3 regions of the Mesorhizobium sp. M1423 genome follow, and region 1 is predicted to be linked to each of the others. Evidence: riboswitches for the same ligand, from Rfam matches in the RefSeq annotation. Region 1 holds a riboswitch; each other region holds the start of a gene.
What was found. Region 1 has a riboswitch for cobalamin ahead of metE (5-methyltetrahydropteroyltriglutamate--homocysteine S-methyltransferase). Riboswitches for the same ligand answer to the same signal wherever they lie in the genome.
Positions count from the first base shown of each region.

Region 2: another riboswitch for cobalamin. It lies ahead of NKG95_RS33220 (CbtB domain-containing protein); the one in region 1 lies ahead of metE (5-methyltetrahydropteroyltriglutamate--homocysteine S-methyltransferase).
Region 3: another riboswitch for cobalamin. It lies ahead of NKG95_RS03135 (DUF1636 family protein); the one in region 1 lies ahead of metE (5-methyltetrahydropteroyltriglutamate--homocysteine S-methyltransferase).

Region 1 is NZ_JAMYKU010000019.1:69,803-74,858, forward strand. Features, by position in the region: gene NKG95_RS22660 (transposase) at 1-461, opposite strand, end outside; gene NKG95_RS22665 (MFS transporter) at 751-1,002, shown strand; gene NKG95_RS22670 (helix-turn-helix transcriptional regulator) at 1,065-1,898, shown strand; gene NKG95_RS22675 (hypothetical protein) at 2,216-2,470, opposite strand; cobalamin riboswitch at 3,026-3,226, shown strand; gene metE (5-methyltetrahydropteroyltriglutamate--homocysteine S-methyltransferase) at 3,322-5,056, shown strand, end outside.
Region 2 is NZ_JAMYKU010000052.1:158-5,213, reverse strand. Features, by position in the region: gene NKG95_RS33230 (MFS transporter) at 211-1,410, shown strand; gene NKG95_RS33225 (aromatic ring-hydroxylating oxygenase subunit alpha) at 1,389-2,582, opposite strand; cobalamin riboswitch at 2,723-2,918, shown strand; gene NKG95_RS33220 (CbtB domain-containing protein) at 2,955-3,134, shown strand; gene NKG95_RS33215 (CbtA family protein) at 3,150-3,926, shown strand; gene cobU (bifunctional adenosylcobinamide kinase/adenosylcobinamide-phosphate guanylyltransferase) at 3,919-4,440, shown strand; gene cobO (cob(I)yrinic acid a,c-diamide adenosyltransferase) at 4,442-5,056, shown strand, end outside.
Region 3 is NZ_JAMYKU010000002.1:61,185-66,240, reverse strand. Features, by position in the region: gene NKG95_RS03145 (cobaltochelatase subunit CobN) at 1-1,802, opposite strand, end outside; gene cobW (cobalamin biosynthesis protein CobW) at 1,821-2,873, opposite strand; gene NKG95_RS03135 (DUF1636 family protein) at 2,870-3,304, opposite strand; cobalamin riboswitch at 3,343-3,546, opposite strand; gene NKG95_RS03130 (winged helix-turn-helix domain-containing protein) at 3,576-4,775, opposite strand.

The sequences.
Region 1 (5,056 bases):
ATCGAGGTCTCGATCTGCGCCAGCTTCTGGGCACGATCCTTCGCGGAGTAGCTCTTTCGGCCTGTTCGCGCTGACGGCGGTGCTTCAGTGGTCGCGGATATCGGCTTGGCGCCCTCCTTGCGGGCAGGCGCGCTCGCCTCAGCTTCTGGCTTCCTCGACCGCCGCGCTCTCGTCTTCGGTTTTGGCGTTTCCGCTTTGTCTGCCGGTTCGCTATGAACTACTGCTGACTCGGTTTCCAGGGGATTGGCCATGAAATGCTCCACTCGAGGTTTGTGCAAAGGTTCAGCATCAAGGGCCACTACAGTAGAGTCAACAAGCTGACGATTTAACGGCTCGACTTCGTTTGTTGTTTCGGCCATCGCCGCGGCGATGTCGAAATTGCCCCAGATGGAACGTGCGGATTTTTCATAATTGCGCTTTTGTTTGACTTCCACGGTGAATGGTCGCGTCTGCCGCCTCATAGTTCCTTCCTGAATAGGAGAATGAAGTCGCCGCTCGAATTTTTGGCGCTTCCTGCTTAGCGCGGAGCATTATCGTATAGCCGCTCAACGGGCAAGTGATGCCGGTCTTCGATGGCTGACCCATCTGGGGAGATTTGAGCGGCTTCGCGCGTCCTGCGCATGCCTGTAAGGCCGCCAAGTTTTCTGGGTTAGCAGGCGCGCACTGTGGCAGCTTGGCTTGTACGGCGAGGCCATGGTTGAGTGAGGCGAAACAAATCCAGCCCCGCGGTCAATCCCGAGGCTTCCCACAATGGCGAAGAGAACATCTTCACTCGTTCCTTTTGAGCACAAGACCTTCCGTTCGCTATGGTCGGCTGCACTCATTTCGAACCTTGGCACCCTAGTGGAAGGTGCGGCGGCAGCTTGGCTGATGACGAGCATCGCAGCAGTAATTTTTGATCGCCCATTCGTGCTGTGTACCAGCCCTGTGTCTTGCGCAAGTGGTCACGAACGGCTGCCGGAGCCTCGAAGACGCCCTAAAAACACATGTTGCGATTTTTGAACACGCTTGACGTGTTAGATTAATTCATCCACAATGCGTGTGTTGAACACGCGAGGTGAGTTATGAACATGAAAGAGCTTAGGGTTCGACTGGGCATGACTCAAAAAGATTTGGCAGAGCAGATGGCAACGACGCAACAGACTGTGGCCCGTTGGGAAACAGGCAAAACGCAGTTGAACGTCGAGCAGATCAAGGACCTTTGTCTCACGTTGAAATGCACGGTCGAGGAGCTGCTGGGCTGGAAGATTGATGTCGAGGAGTGGCGCACGAGCCCGTTTGCAATTGCCGATGCCGAAACGCGATACGGCACGCTCAGAATCAAGACGACTCTTGGCAGCCGCCAATATCCTATCGATGAAAAGGCGCGTGAATCGATTTTACGTCAGTTGAAGGAACTTCATAATCTGCGTAGAAATAACACAAGCAGGCCATGGCTGTATTGTTGGAGCCTTGACAACAAAATACTCTTGATAAATCCGCAATATGTCCGCACCATTGAGCTTATCGGTGACGATGTAGAGGAGATGCCAGAGTATTATCATCCAGAAATCTATCGGGCTTTGGATGACTGGGATAAGGGTGAGGTTTCAGGAAAGCTGAAGAAAGAATGCGATGCCATCATCGCAGAGATGGGTGATCAGGAAGCCGTGCGCATGGCCTCCTATGTTCGCGTCACATATGACGACGGAGAAGATGAGTGGAACTTCTTGGATGAGGAAACCGCTACGACTTTCTTCGGATTGGAAGCTGCGACCTTTGACGTTCCCCAGTGTAGTTTCGCCGAAGTGGAGGAAGAAGGTTACTACCGAGCGCGATACGCCAACCTTGATCGCGTCGCGGTGATGGAGGTTCCAAGCGACCGTTATCACAGATTGACCGCGCCCGAGGAAGCTTAGAACCATCCACGAAGGGCGCATGTTACATCTCGACCTTGCGTGGTGCGTTTTCAGTACGAGATGACGTTAAGCGTAGGTAGTGGCAGGTAAGAGTGCTCGACCAGAAGCTCAACTGCCTCCTCAATATCGCTGCCGATGTGCCGCAGGACACGTCCACGGGAGCGTGGATAGGCGTGAAGTTCCTGCACTCCACGGTCCGCTCTCCCATCGCCGGTGTGTGCCCGACGCCATCTTGTGGACGAGGTTGGCCGCCTGCACCCGGTTGTATTCCGGCTTGCGGTCCGCCTGGGCGGTCCGCCGCGATGGCTATCTCCATGTCAATCGGCGCCGAACTTTGACTGCCCGCTGCTTTTGATGAATTTGGCGAGGTCCCGCGCATAATCACTCTTGGTCTTCTCCTTGAGGCCCTGTGTCGCGAACTTGTGGTCCAGCAGGGCAAACAGGTCCAAGTCCCCTTCCGCCTGTGGCGCTGGCTTGCCCTCACCGCCCTCGGTTTCCCAATTGGGGACCGCTTCTGCGCGCTGCACCGTGGCGATTGTCCGCCCAAGACGCATCACAAGATCGAACGCCAAACCGTGCGCGTGCACGACGATTTGCCGCTCAGGCCTCATTTGGACAGGACTTGAGCTGGCCCGGTGGTTTGAGCCGGGTTACCTTGAGCCGGTGGGCTGCGAACAAGCAGTTCGAGACATTGGCCTCGATCACTTCGCAACACGCCGCTGCGCCTGGCCTCGGTGTGCTCCCCCCGAAATCGTTGTGTCATATCACCGAGGGCATCACGGCCAACAGCTTCCACATGGGCAACAGCCTCGCCATTGAGCCGAATATGGTCGCGAGCAGATCACCAACGAAGCGGTCGGAACCTCGGAGCCGAAGTTCGACGCCGAGGTGGTTCGCATGATGCGCTAAGCAGCACCACGGCGCTTGCCGGTATGTTTGCTGCCGGCAGCCGACGAACTCCTATCCTCCTGGACAAGGGCGCCGTGCGTCATTGCTTTGATTTACCGGCCGCTCAAGGCTTCCACAGTTTTCGCTTTCGAGGCGACCTTTGGAACATGCCAACGGAAATTTAACATAACGACATAAACATTTCTTTATGCGGCGTTGACAAAGAAGCGAACTGCTGTAATTGTCTCCCGCGTCGTGGTTCTCCGTACGGCGCTGCCGCAGCGGAGCTAAGAGGGAAGCCGGTGCGATGCCGGCGCTGCCCCCGCAACTGTTAGCGGCGAGCCAACCCCACTCATGTCACTGAGGCGAATAGCCTTGGGAAGACGGGTAGAGGCTATGACCCCGCGAGCCAGGAGACCTGCCACGGCGAATTACGTCCACGGGCGGGGTGTCTCGGTGGCCGCTGCAGCCTGGCGTTCGTGCCGGCCTGCTAGCGCCTTCCTTGTCACCGACGCCCCAACCATCGGGGTCTGGCATGAGTGTCTCTCAGCAAATTCCTGTAGCAACGCTCGGCGTGCCCCGCTTCGGTCGTCGGCGAGAACTGAAATTCGCGCTTGAAAGCTACTGGTCCGGAAAATCGTCCGCTGCCGACCTTCTCACGACCGCGAAGGCGCTCCGTGCCGCTAGCTGGGAGGAGCAGCACGATCGCGGCGTGTCGAAAATCCCGTCGAACGACTTCTCGCTCTACGACCATGTGCTCGACACCGCAGCCATGGTCGGCGCCGTTCCATCCCGTTACGGCTGGAATAGCGGCGAGGTTCCACTTGACATCTACTTCGCAATGGCGCGGGGCAACCAGGGTCAGACGGAGGATTGTCGACACGCTGGTCACCAGCAGGCGGCTCATCGGTCTGATGTAACCGCGATGGAAATGACCAAGTGGTTTGACACCAACTATCACTACATTGTGCCGGAACTCAACGATGATCAGACGTTCGCCCTCTCGTCGACGAAACCGGTCGATTACTTCATCGAGGCTAAAGCTCTCGGCGTTCACACACGCCCAGTCATCCTTGGACCGATCACCTTCCTCAAGCTGGCGAAATCGCCTGCCGAAGGATTCGATCCCATCGCGCTCCTGCCGCGGCTGCTGCCCGTCTACGAGCAACTCCTGCAGAGGCTGAAGCTGTCTGGAGCCGACTGGGTGCAGATCGATGAGCCAGCGCTTGTCCTCGATCTGAACCCGAATGAACGAGCTGCGTTCGAATTCGCCTATGGCCAGCTGTCAAAAGCCGCGCCCGAGCTGAAGATCATGCTGGCTACCTATTTCGGGCCGCTGGGAGACAATCTCGAAACCGCGGTTTCTCTGCCCCTGGCCGGGCTGCATATTGATCTCGTGCGCGCTCCCGAGCAGCTGGAAACGGTGGGTCGGCTCGCACCGAAGGATCTGGTGCTCTCGCTTGGCTTGATCGATGGCCGCAACGTCTGGCGTGCGAACCTGCCCGCCATTCTCGACCGCATCAAACCGATCGTCGCCGGCTGGCCCTTGGACCGCGTCGAGATCGCGCCTTCTTGCTCGATGCTGCATGTGCCGATCGACCTCCGCATGGAGACGGAACTCGACGCGGACATCAGGTCGTGGCTCGCCTTCGCGGCCCAGAAGACCGACGAGTTGGTGTTGCTTGCCCGGGCCCTGTCCCAAGGCAGGGATGCGGTGGCAGGCGCGTTGAAAGCGTCTGCCGAGGCTGCCGCCACTCGCGTGACATCCACGAAGATCCATGACCCGCTGGTTGAGGGGCGGATCGCCAGCATTGACGACAGCATGAAGCGACGAGAGAGCGCTTTTGCCGAGCGCTCCAGAGTCCAGGCCGGCACGCTCGGGCTGCCGCCGTTCCCGACGACGACCATCGGGTCCTTCCCGCAGACGCCGCAGGTACGCAGGGCGCGGGCCGCTCATGCGAAGGACCAGCTGAGCTATGTCGACTACGAGACCTTCCTGAAGAAGGAGATCGAGGCTGCAATTCGCTGGCAGGAAGAGATCGGGCTGGACGTGCTGGTGCACGGTGAGTTCGAACGAAACGACATGGTACAGCATTTCGGCGAGCAGCTGTCCGGCTTCGCCTTCACCCAGCATGCCTGGGTGCAGAGCTATGGGTCGCGTTACGTGCGCCCCCCCATCATCTTCGGCGACGTATCGAGGCCCAATCCGATGACGCTGCGCTGGTGGCAGTTCGCCCAGTCGCTTACGGAAAACCCTGTGAAGGGAATGC
Region 2 (5,056 bases), on a different contig from region 1:
TATCACGGTTGCCACCGTCAAAAGAAGCAGTCCTCGCGTCGCGTTGGCGCGGGTCAGCATTAGAACTCGCTTTAGGCCAGAGCCGGAAAGCCTTTGGCCGGCTTCGCTTTTTGCCGTGAAGGCGTCGGTTTCCTGTTACCCGGCCAGGAATCGCCGCGGCAGATTTGTGCTCCAAACCCTGCTTTGGGCGATTCTGCTTCGGGGAAAGCAATGGCTACCCATGTGCGCCATCCTATCTGGCTTGCGGCCTTGCGGCCGGCGGATGCACGCACCTTCGCCTCGCTTTATGCGGTCGAATCGTTCGCGCGCGCCACCGTCTCCAGCGTCATCCCGATCCAGGCCTATGAGATCCTGCACAACGAGCAGATCGTCTCGATCCTCTACACGGTCGTGGCAATGCTCGGCCTCTCGGCGACGCTGTTCATGCCGATGCTGATCCGGCGCTTTGCCCGGCGCTGGGTCTATACCGCCGGTGCCTGCCTGCTGGCCGTCGGCTCGCTGTTCTTCGTCACTCATACGCTTGCCGGCCAAACGGTCGGCATGCTCTGCCGCGTCATCGGCGCCAGCGCGCTGGCGATCACGCTCAACCTCTACATCATGGACCATATCCGCAAGACCGATTTCATGCAGGCCGAGTCGCTGCGCATGGCGTGGTCGATGCTTGCCTGGACCGCCGGGCCGACGCTCGGCATTTTCCTCTACACGCGTTTCGGCATCTATGCCGCGCATGGCGCGGTGGCCGTCTTCGCCATGGCCCTGCTGGCGCTGTTCTGGACTTACCGGCTTGGCGACAACCCGTCGATCCGCCCGGGCAAGACCCGGCCGGTCAATCCGCTGGCCAATATCGGCCGCTTCGTCGCGCAGCCAAGGCTGAGGCTGGCCTGGCTGATCGCCTTCGGCCGTTCCTGCTTCTGGACGACGTTCTTTGTCTATGGGCCGCTGTTCATGGTGATCACCGGCGAGGGCGCGCTCGCCGGTGGCCTCTTGGTTTCGGCCGGCAATGCGCTTTTGTTCATGGCCATCTTTTGGGGCAGGGCGGGAAAGCGTTTCGGCGGCCGGCGCACCATGACGTTTGCCTATTTCGCCATGTCGGCGACGCTGCTGGCGGCCGGCGCCGTCGGCGAGGCCGCGCCGCTCGTCACCGGCGCGTTGCTGCTTTGCGGTGCCTTCTTCACCATCGCGCTCGATGCGCTGGGCTCGACCGCATTCATGCGCTCGGTGCGCTCGTATGAGCGGGCACAGATGGCGGCGGTCTACCGCACCTATCTCGACTTTTCCGAGCTGACGCCGCCGCTGGTCTATTCGGTGGTGCTGGCGTTCTTTGGCCTGGGCGCGGTTTTCGCGACGCTCGGTGTTCTGGCCGCCGCCTGCGGTTTCGTCACCTGGCGCTATCTGCCCAAATCGCTTTGATGTTCAATTGCCGCATGCCGCTCGCGCACCCAGTTGTGGAAGCGGTGCAAGTCATATTCCTCGGGCATCAGCACGCCGGCCTTGTGGCGCATCGAGCGCAAGCCCTTCTGGTTGACCTCGCAGATATCAGCGTCTTCCTCAAGCACCTGGGTACCGAAGGCGACGATGTTGTCGATATCCGCTGTCGGATCGGCGAGCGCTTCGGGCGAAAAAAGCCATTCGGCGGTGAGTTCGGTCTGCTCCGGCCCAAGCGGCACCAGCCGCATGGTCCTGACATAGTCGACATGGCCGACGACGAACATCGACGGCAGGCTGGTGGCATAGGTCTGCCCGGCAGCACGCTCGGCCGGCGTCAGGCTCGAAAAGACCGAGCCGTGGACGCGCCCGTCGCGCGACCAGGTTTCGGCCCCGGCCCGCAAGCCGCCGGCAAATTCCGGCGCGTCATTGTCGGCGTGGCGCGCCCATTCGGGGTCGTCGTGCCGGCCCATCAGGCCGCGGCCATAGATCGGCACCAGCCGCGACAGGTCCTTGTGGACGCCGGGGCAGTGCAGGCACTCGTTGAAGTTGTCCCAAAATATCTTCCAGTTGCAGTTCATAACCTTGCGCAGCACATGGCCGCTCAGCAGCGTTTCCAGCGGCCAGTTGGCGAGGTTGCCTGATGCCGGATCGAAGGATGTTTCAGCCGAACCGGCAGCGTCTTCCGCGAGGTTGACGAAAACGAAACCGCTCCACACCGACAGTGCTACGCGGTAGAGCGGATGATCGGCCTTGTCGAAACCATCCGGCAGCGATTTCGATGGCACGCGCACCAGATCGCCGCGCAGCGAATAGGACCAGGCGTGGTAGGGGCAGGTGATGAGCCGCGCCTTCAGCCGTCCTTCGCTCTGCTGGCAAAGCTGCGAGCCGCGATGCCGGCAGGTGTTGTGGAAGGCGCGCAATTCGCCGGTCTCGTCGCGCAGCACGACGATCTCCTGCGTGCCTATGCGAAACGTCCTGAATGCCAGCGGCTGGGCAAGGTCGGCCTCGCGGCAGACCAGCAGCCAGTTGCGATACCAGATGGCCTCGAGATCGCGCTGATAGCCTGCGATGTCCCAATAGGCCGATGACGGCAGCGTCGACTCGGCCCGCGTCAGGCCGTTATAGGGACCGCGCTCATTCGGGCTGGGTTGCATGCCGGCTTCCTCCCCATCCGCCAGCCGACACCCGGCTGTGAGAATTGTCAATTGCGGCGCCGGCCGGCGGGCTTGGCGAGGCGGCGCATTCGCCACACGATCCGGCGGAATTTGGTTTGCCGGGCGCGGCGATTCTGCCTATAGTCGCTGATGTCGTCGGTTCCGTTTGGAACCAAGAGGGAATGCGGTGCGGGCGAAATTCTTGCCCAATGCCGTGGCTGCCCCCGCAACTGTGTGCGGTAGTCCTCTCCATATGCCACTGAAGATGTTCTTCGGGAAGGTGGGGAAGGGCGCTGATCCGCGAGCCAGGAGACCTGCCGGCGACAGGAAACTGACTTCTATGCCCTCGGGTGGAGGGCGAAAGGACAAGACATGAATACCGCTTCCGTCTCGCTCGGCGCTTCCGTCTCCTCGCAGTCGCGTTTCATGCAGCTGGCGCTTGCTGCATTCCTCGGCATTTTCGTCATGGGCTTTGTCGGCTTCTCGCACATCGATGCGGTCCACAATGCCGCGCACGACTATCGCCATTCGATGGGCTTTCCCTGCCACTGACAAGGGGCTGACATCATGACAATGTTTCGCAACGTCGTGTTCATCGCGGCGATCGCAGGGCTCGTGGCCGGCGTCGTTCTCGCCTGCATGCAGGCCTATGCCACGGTGCCGCTGATCCTGAAGGCGGAAGTCTACGAACAGGCCGGCGGCGGCCATGACCATGCCGCCGCACCTGCGGCACCGGCCGCCACGGGCACGATGGCTATGAGCAGCGCCGCGCCGGCACCGGCTGAAGCAATGGCTCCGGCTGAGGACGAAGGCTGGGCGCCGGCCGACGGTTTCGAACGCTTTGCCTTCAGCGTCGTTGCCAATATCGTCACCGGCATCGGCTTCGCACTGATCCTGGTTGCGGTTTCGGAATTCGCCGGCGGCATCGGCAATTGGCGCCAGGGCCTGTTCTGGGGGCTTGCCGGCTTTGCCGTGTTCACGCTGGCGCCCGGCCTCGGCCTGCCGCCGGAACTGCCAGCGATGCCGGCGGCCGACCTTGTCCAACGCCAGATCTGGTGGTGGGCAACGGTGGTGGCGACCGCGGCCGGTCTCGGCCTGCTTGCGTTCCGCAGATCGCTGCCGCTGGCGGTCCTTGCGGTGGCGTTGATGGTGGCGCCGCATATTGTCGGCGCGCCGCAGCCCGACAGCTTCGAGACGACAATCCCGGAAGGCCTGCATCATCAGTTCGTGGTGGCGGTGACGCTGACCAATCTGGTGTTCTGGCTGGTGCTCGGCGCGGTCGTCGGCGTGGTGCGCGGCCGCTTCACCGGCACGGCGACCAGCCTGCGCGACAGCTTTGCCTGACCGCGCTGCCGGGGCGCTGACCCTGATCATCGGCGGTGCGCGCTCCGGCAAGAGCGTGCATGCCGAGAGGCTGGTGAGTGCCTGTCCGGCGCCATGGAGCTATATCGCGACGGCGCAAGCCTATGACGAGGAGATGCGCGAACGGATCGCGCTGCACCGCTCGCGCCGCAGCGCCGGCTGGACGACCATCGAGGCGCCGCTCGACCTTGCCGGCGCGATCGAGGCACTGCCTGACGGCCAGCCGGTGCTGATCGATTGCCTGACGCTGTGGCTGACCAACCATATGCTGGCCGAACATGATGTCGAGGCCGAATGCCGAAGGCTGGCAGATGTGCTGTCGCGGCCGCGTGGACCCTGGTTCGTGGTGTCCAACGAGGTCGGCCAGGGCATCGTGCCGGAGAATGCGCTGGCAAGACGGTTTCGCGACGCGGCCGGCCGGTTGAACCAGGACGTTGCCGCCGTCGCTGACACCGTGCTTTTGATGGTGGCGGGGCTGCCGCTCAGGGTGAAATGACATGGCTGATACCGACCACATCGATCCCAAGGACGAGGAACGCCACCGCGCGAAGATGGCCAAGCGCAAGGCGGTGCAGGACGCCGAGGTTGCAGCCAAGACGGTCGAGAAAGGGCTGTTGATCGTCAACACCGGTCCGGGCAAGGGCAAGACCACGGCCGCCTTCGGGCTGGCGCTCAGAATGCTCGGCTACGGCAAGCGCGTCGGCGTCGTCCAGTTCATCAAAGGCAAATGGCACACCGGCGAGAAGGATGCTTTTGCCTGCTTCGGCGACCGCGTCGTCTGGCACGCCATGGGCGAGGGCTTTACCTGGGAAACGCAGGACCTGAAGCGCGACATCGCGGCCGCTGAGGCCGCCTGGGCCAAGGCGCTCGAGCTGATGGCCGAGCCGTCGATCAGCCTCGTGGTGCTCGACGAACTCAACATCGCGTTGCGCTACGATTATCTCGACCTCGAAAAGGTGGTCGCAGCGCTGAAGGCGCGTCGCGAGGGCCTGCATGTCGTCGTCACCGGCCGCAATGCCAAGCCGGTATTGGTCGAGGCAGCCGATCTGGTCACCGAGATGGGCGTGACCAAGCACCACTTCTCCGCCGGCGTGAAGGCGCAGCAAGGGATA
Region 3 (5,056 bases), on a different contig from region 1:
GTGGTGGGCGCTTGGACACCCCCCTCTGCCCTGCCGGACATCTCCCCTTCAAGGGGGGAGATTGGCAGTTCGGCTGCCGGCTCTCCCTTAACGCCCTTGGTAGTTGGCGAAAGCAGAGACAACAGCGCAAACTCCCCCCTTGAAGGGGAGATGTCCGGCAGCACAGAGGGGGGTGCCTCGCGCGAACCTGTCTCATCATCCGTATTCCCCCATGCGGCCTCCACCGCAGCGATGGCCGCCGGCGGCAATTCCTTCGAGAAGGTCAGATAATCCTGCAAAGCCAGTCCCTGGTCGGCTGGCTCCAGCACCTCCAGCAACTGACGCGGCGTTTGCGGAATCCCTTCAACGGCGTAGCCCTGTTCGCTCAGGTCGTGCAGCATCGCCAGCACGCTGGACGGCACGTCGAGACCGACGGCATAGCCGGTGCGGCCGGGCGCGCTCGGATAGTCGGGGATCAGGATGGCGAGCTTGCGCTCCGCACGCGGCGTCCGCTGCAGACGCACGAAGGCCTCGATACGGTTCGCGACCTGCGCCACGCGGTCAGGCTCTGGCCGGTTGGCGAAGGCGCGGAAGGCCAATGCCGGATCGATCTCGCTTTCGCTCTTGAAGGAAATGGCGCCGGCCAGGATGCGGCCGTCGAGCTCGGGCAGGACGACATGCATGGCAAGGTCGGCGGGCGCCAGGCCGCGCTGGTTGTTCTGCCAGATGTCGCGGCGGGTGGTCGCGACGACGATCTGGAACACCGGCACTCCGGCGCGGTCGAACAGCGTCTCGACGCCGGGTTCGGCGCCCGAGGCGAAAGCTGTGGCGGTGATGATGGCGGCAGGGTTCAGCGCGGCAAACGCGGTTTCGACAAAGGCGAGCGATGCCGGGTCCTTGAGGCTGGAGACGAAAATAGGCACGGGAACCATGCCGCGTACGCCCAGCGCTTCGAAAAGCGCGTCGATGGGCGCGACATCGGCGGCGAGCAGCATCGAGCGGTAGAACAGGATGGGGATGATGGGGGCGGGTTCGGCGGACGGTAGGTTTAGGCTGCGTTCCTTCGCGCCCCCCTCTGTCCTGCCGGACATCTCCCCCACAAGGGGGGAGATCGCCTGGTCATCGTCGCCTTCGTCAATGTTCGATGTTGCAGAAGTCGCGAGACGGTCAGTGACAGCCGATCTCCCCCCTTGTGGGGGAGATGTCCGGCAGGACAGAGGGGGGCGCGAAGGAATGCCGACGCTTGATAAGTCCATTCTTTCTATAACGCCGCGTCCCGGCTCGTAAAATCCCGCCTTTGGCACGCTGACAGGTTCAGCGACCGCCGCACCCGATCCGGCGAGACTTGCCAACCTCTGCACCAGCGCCGTCATATTCGCCGGGCCACCTTCGCGGAAATAGTCGAGCAGACCATCAAGTTCCTGGCGCGGCAGCGTCGAGCCTTCGATCAGCCGCAAATCCTCGTCGTGGCTCTCGCCCGGTAGGAGCGCCAGCTTAATACCGCGATTTCGCGCGACAACGGCAAGCTGGTCGCAGCCGTAGCGCCACCAGTCGTAACCGCCGAGGATGCGGACCAGGACGACCTTGGCGTGGCGGGCGACGCTGTCGATCCAGAGGTCGACGGACATCGGGTGGCGCAGGTCGCGCAAGGCGGCGAGCCGCATCGACGGCAGGCGGTCCGCATCTGCCTTCCACGCCGCCGCCAGCCCGGCGAGGTCGCTGTCGGTGAAGGACAGCGCCACGACATCCGCAGGCGTTTGCCTGAGATCGACAGGCTCGGCGAGATCGTCGAGCGAGGCGGATGTGGTGGTGAGGATGTGCATCGCGGCTCGTACCTGGGATCAGCCGGCGAGGATACGCTCGATCGCCGGGCGGTTCAGCCCTTTCAGGCCGATGACGACGAGGCGCGAGCGGCGATCGTCTTCAGCGGTCCAGGCGCGGTCGTAATAGTGGTTGACGCGCGGACCGACGGCCTGCAGCAAGAGCCGCATCGGCTTGCCGCCGACGTCGACGAAACCCTTGACGCGCAATACGTTTTCTTCCTCCGCCGCCGTGGCGACGCGTTGTGCCAGCTCGTCCGGGTCGGACACCGACGCAATGTCGATGACGAACGAGTCAAAGTCGTCATGTTCGTGGTCGAGCTCGTCGTCGTGATGGGTCTTGCGGTTCTCGATGTCGTCCTCGACGGTGAGACCAAGGCCGAGCAGCACCGACGGATCGACCTTGCCTTGCGAGGTCGGCACGATCCTCACCGCCCGCGCAACATGCTTGCCGATGACGGCATTGGCGCGCGCCGCGCCGGCTGCGTCCAGCAGGTCGCTCTTCGACAGGATGATCAGGTCGGCACAAGCGAGCTGGTCTTCGAACACCTCCTCGACAGGATCGTCATGGTCGAGCGTCTCGTCCTGCGCGCGCTGCGCCTGCAGGGCGTCCATGTCGTTGGCAACGCGGCCATCAGCCAGCGCCGGCCCGTCGACGACGGCGATGACGCCATCGACCGTGACGCGGCTTTTCACCGACGGCCACTGGAAGGCCTGGACCAGCGGCTTGGGCAGGGCCAGCCCGGACGTCTCGATCAGGATGTGGTCGACCTTCGGCGTCAGCGACAGGATCTGGTCGAGCGCGGGGACAAAGTCGTCGGCGACAGTGCAGCAGATGCAGCCATTGGCCAGCTCGACGATGTTTTCCTCGGGGCAAGTGTCGATGCCGCAGCCCTTCAGGATCTCGCCGTCGATGCCGATATCGCCGAACTCGTTGACGATGATGGCCAGGCGCTTGCCTTTGGCGTTTTCGAGCAAATGGCGGATCAGCGTCGTCTTGCCGGCGCCGAGAAAGCCGGTGACGACGGTGCAGGGGACGCGCGAAACGTTGGCGGCCGAATCTGGGGAAGTCATATCAAGTCCTTCAAAAGGTCGAGGGGAGGGATGCGGGCAACCAAGCCGCGCTTCAGGCAATCGGGACGGCCGCGCCACGGAATGAGGCCGTCCGTCGAAGTAGCGAACAGCTTTGCCCCCGTCACCAGATCGGTGCCGCTGGTCGTGGTCAGGTCGCCGAAGACATAGCTCCAGCAGCCGTCGCGCAGCATCGCGGCGCTGAGCCGGCGCTTGCAATTGCCGAGGCATTCGACGGTGCGGATTTTAATGTTTTCGCTGGAAGCGGCGCGGCGCGTGTCCTCGGCGAGCAGTTCGCCGGCGCGGGGATGAGCGTCCGAACCGGTCTCGTCACGGCAGGACGAGCAGACGATGACGGTGACGCCGGCCGGGGAATCACCATGGCCGGACAATAAATCCGCTGTCTCAGCCGGAAAACTGCTGTCGCGTTCCAAATCAGGCTCCTTGCCCGGAAAACCCGCCAGGCGATCGGATTCTTATGTCCTAGACGGCAGGTCTCCTGGCTCGCGGGTCATCGCCTGGGTGCCGCCTTCCCGGGAATATCCCAGTGGTTTTCGGCCTTGGCTCGTCGCTTACAGTTGCGGGGACAGCCGCGGATTTGAAATCGAGATTTCGCACCGCATTCCCTCTTGGCCCTTGCCGTTGCGGGCAGGGGACCGTCTGGAACGGATTTAGGCTTGTGGAGGCAGTCGTGTCAACGCACGTCTATGACGCGGCGATATCTGCGAGCGGCTGGCCGAGGTCGCCGGCAGCCGTCACCTCGATGCGCTCGAGCCCGAGCCAACCCTGCATCTGCTTCAATTCCTCGAAAAGGGCGGCGGCAGTTTGCGGCGGGGCGCCGGGCTCCGAATAGGCGGCATGGACGCGCAATACGCCGGCCGGGCGGTCGGCCCTGAGGTCGACGCGCCCGACGATGCTGTCGCCGAGCAGGAACGGCAGCACATAATAGCCATACTGGCGCTTTTCGGCCGGCGTGTAGATCTCGATGCGGTAGTGGAAGTCGAACAACCGCTCGGTGCGCGACCGCTCGAAGACGACGGGATCGAACGGCGCAAGCAAGGCGCGCGCCTCGATCCTGCGCGGCAAACGGGCGTCCTTGTGGAGATAGGCTGTTTTGCTCCAGCCTTCGACGCTCACCGGCAACAGGTCGCCAGCCTCGACCAGTTCCTCGATGCGGCCCTTGATGTCGGCGGGCGAGAGGCGGAAATAGTCGCGCAGATCGCCCGCCGTGGCGACGCCATGGGCGCGGGCGGAGATGCGCAGCAGTTCGCGGTGGGCGTCCGCGGGGGACGGAACTGGCAAAGCGAGTACCGTTGGCGGCAGCACGCGCTCCGGCAGATCGTAGAACCGCTCGAAACCACGCCGGTGCGCCGTGGTGATGCGGCCCGCCCAGAACAGCCATTCGAAGGCATGCTTGGCATGGCTCCAGCCCCACCAGCCGCCCGAGCCCTTCTGGCCTTCGAAAGCCGACGCCGCGATCGGGCCTCGTTCAGCGACCTCGCGATAGATGTCCTCAATGTAGGCGGCGTGCTCGCGGCCCCATTTTGCCAGTCCGCTGTACATTTCCTCGCCGCGCTCGGCCCGCTGCATGCGCCAGCGCATCAGCGGATAGGTCTCGACGGGTAGGAACGAGGCTTCATGCGCCCAATATTCGAAGACCATGCGCTTGCGTGTCACCGCGGCGTCGTCGAGCAGCGCCAGCTTGTAGGGGCCAAGCCGCGAATAGAGCGGCATATAATGGGCGCGAACCACGGCGCTGACGGAATCGATCTGCAGCAGGCCGGTACGGGCAAGCACCCGGGCCAGATGCCGGCGGTCAGGCGTGCCGCTGGGGCGCGGGTCATTGAATCCCTGTGCCGCAAGCGCAATGCGACGGGCCAGGGCAAGCGAGATTTTTTCCTTCATGAAGGCGGTATCCGGACGATGTTAGACAGAGAAAATGACCTGCGATTCCGCCCCATGCTAGCAAGGTTTTGGCGGCATCTATGTCAGGAGAGAAAAGTGGAGTGAAAAGTGAAGGAAATCAAACAGGAGCGGATCGGACCAGTTTTCCCGGATATGCCGTCCAGCACCGCGATTTGAACAAGGTTTGACTTGCTTCGCCGAAAGCGCTGCGCTAACCCTCGCCGCGTTGCAGCATAGAGCCCCCTTAAAACGGTTCAGTGGTTAATCTGTCACGCTTCCGC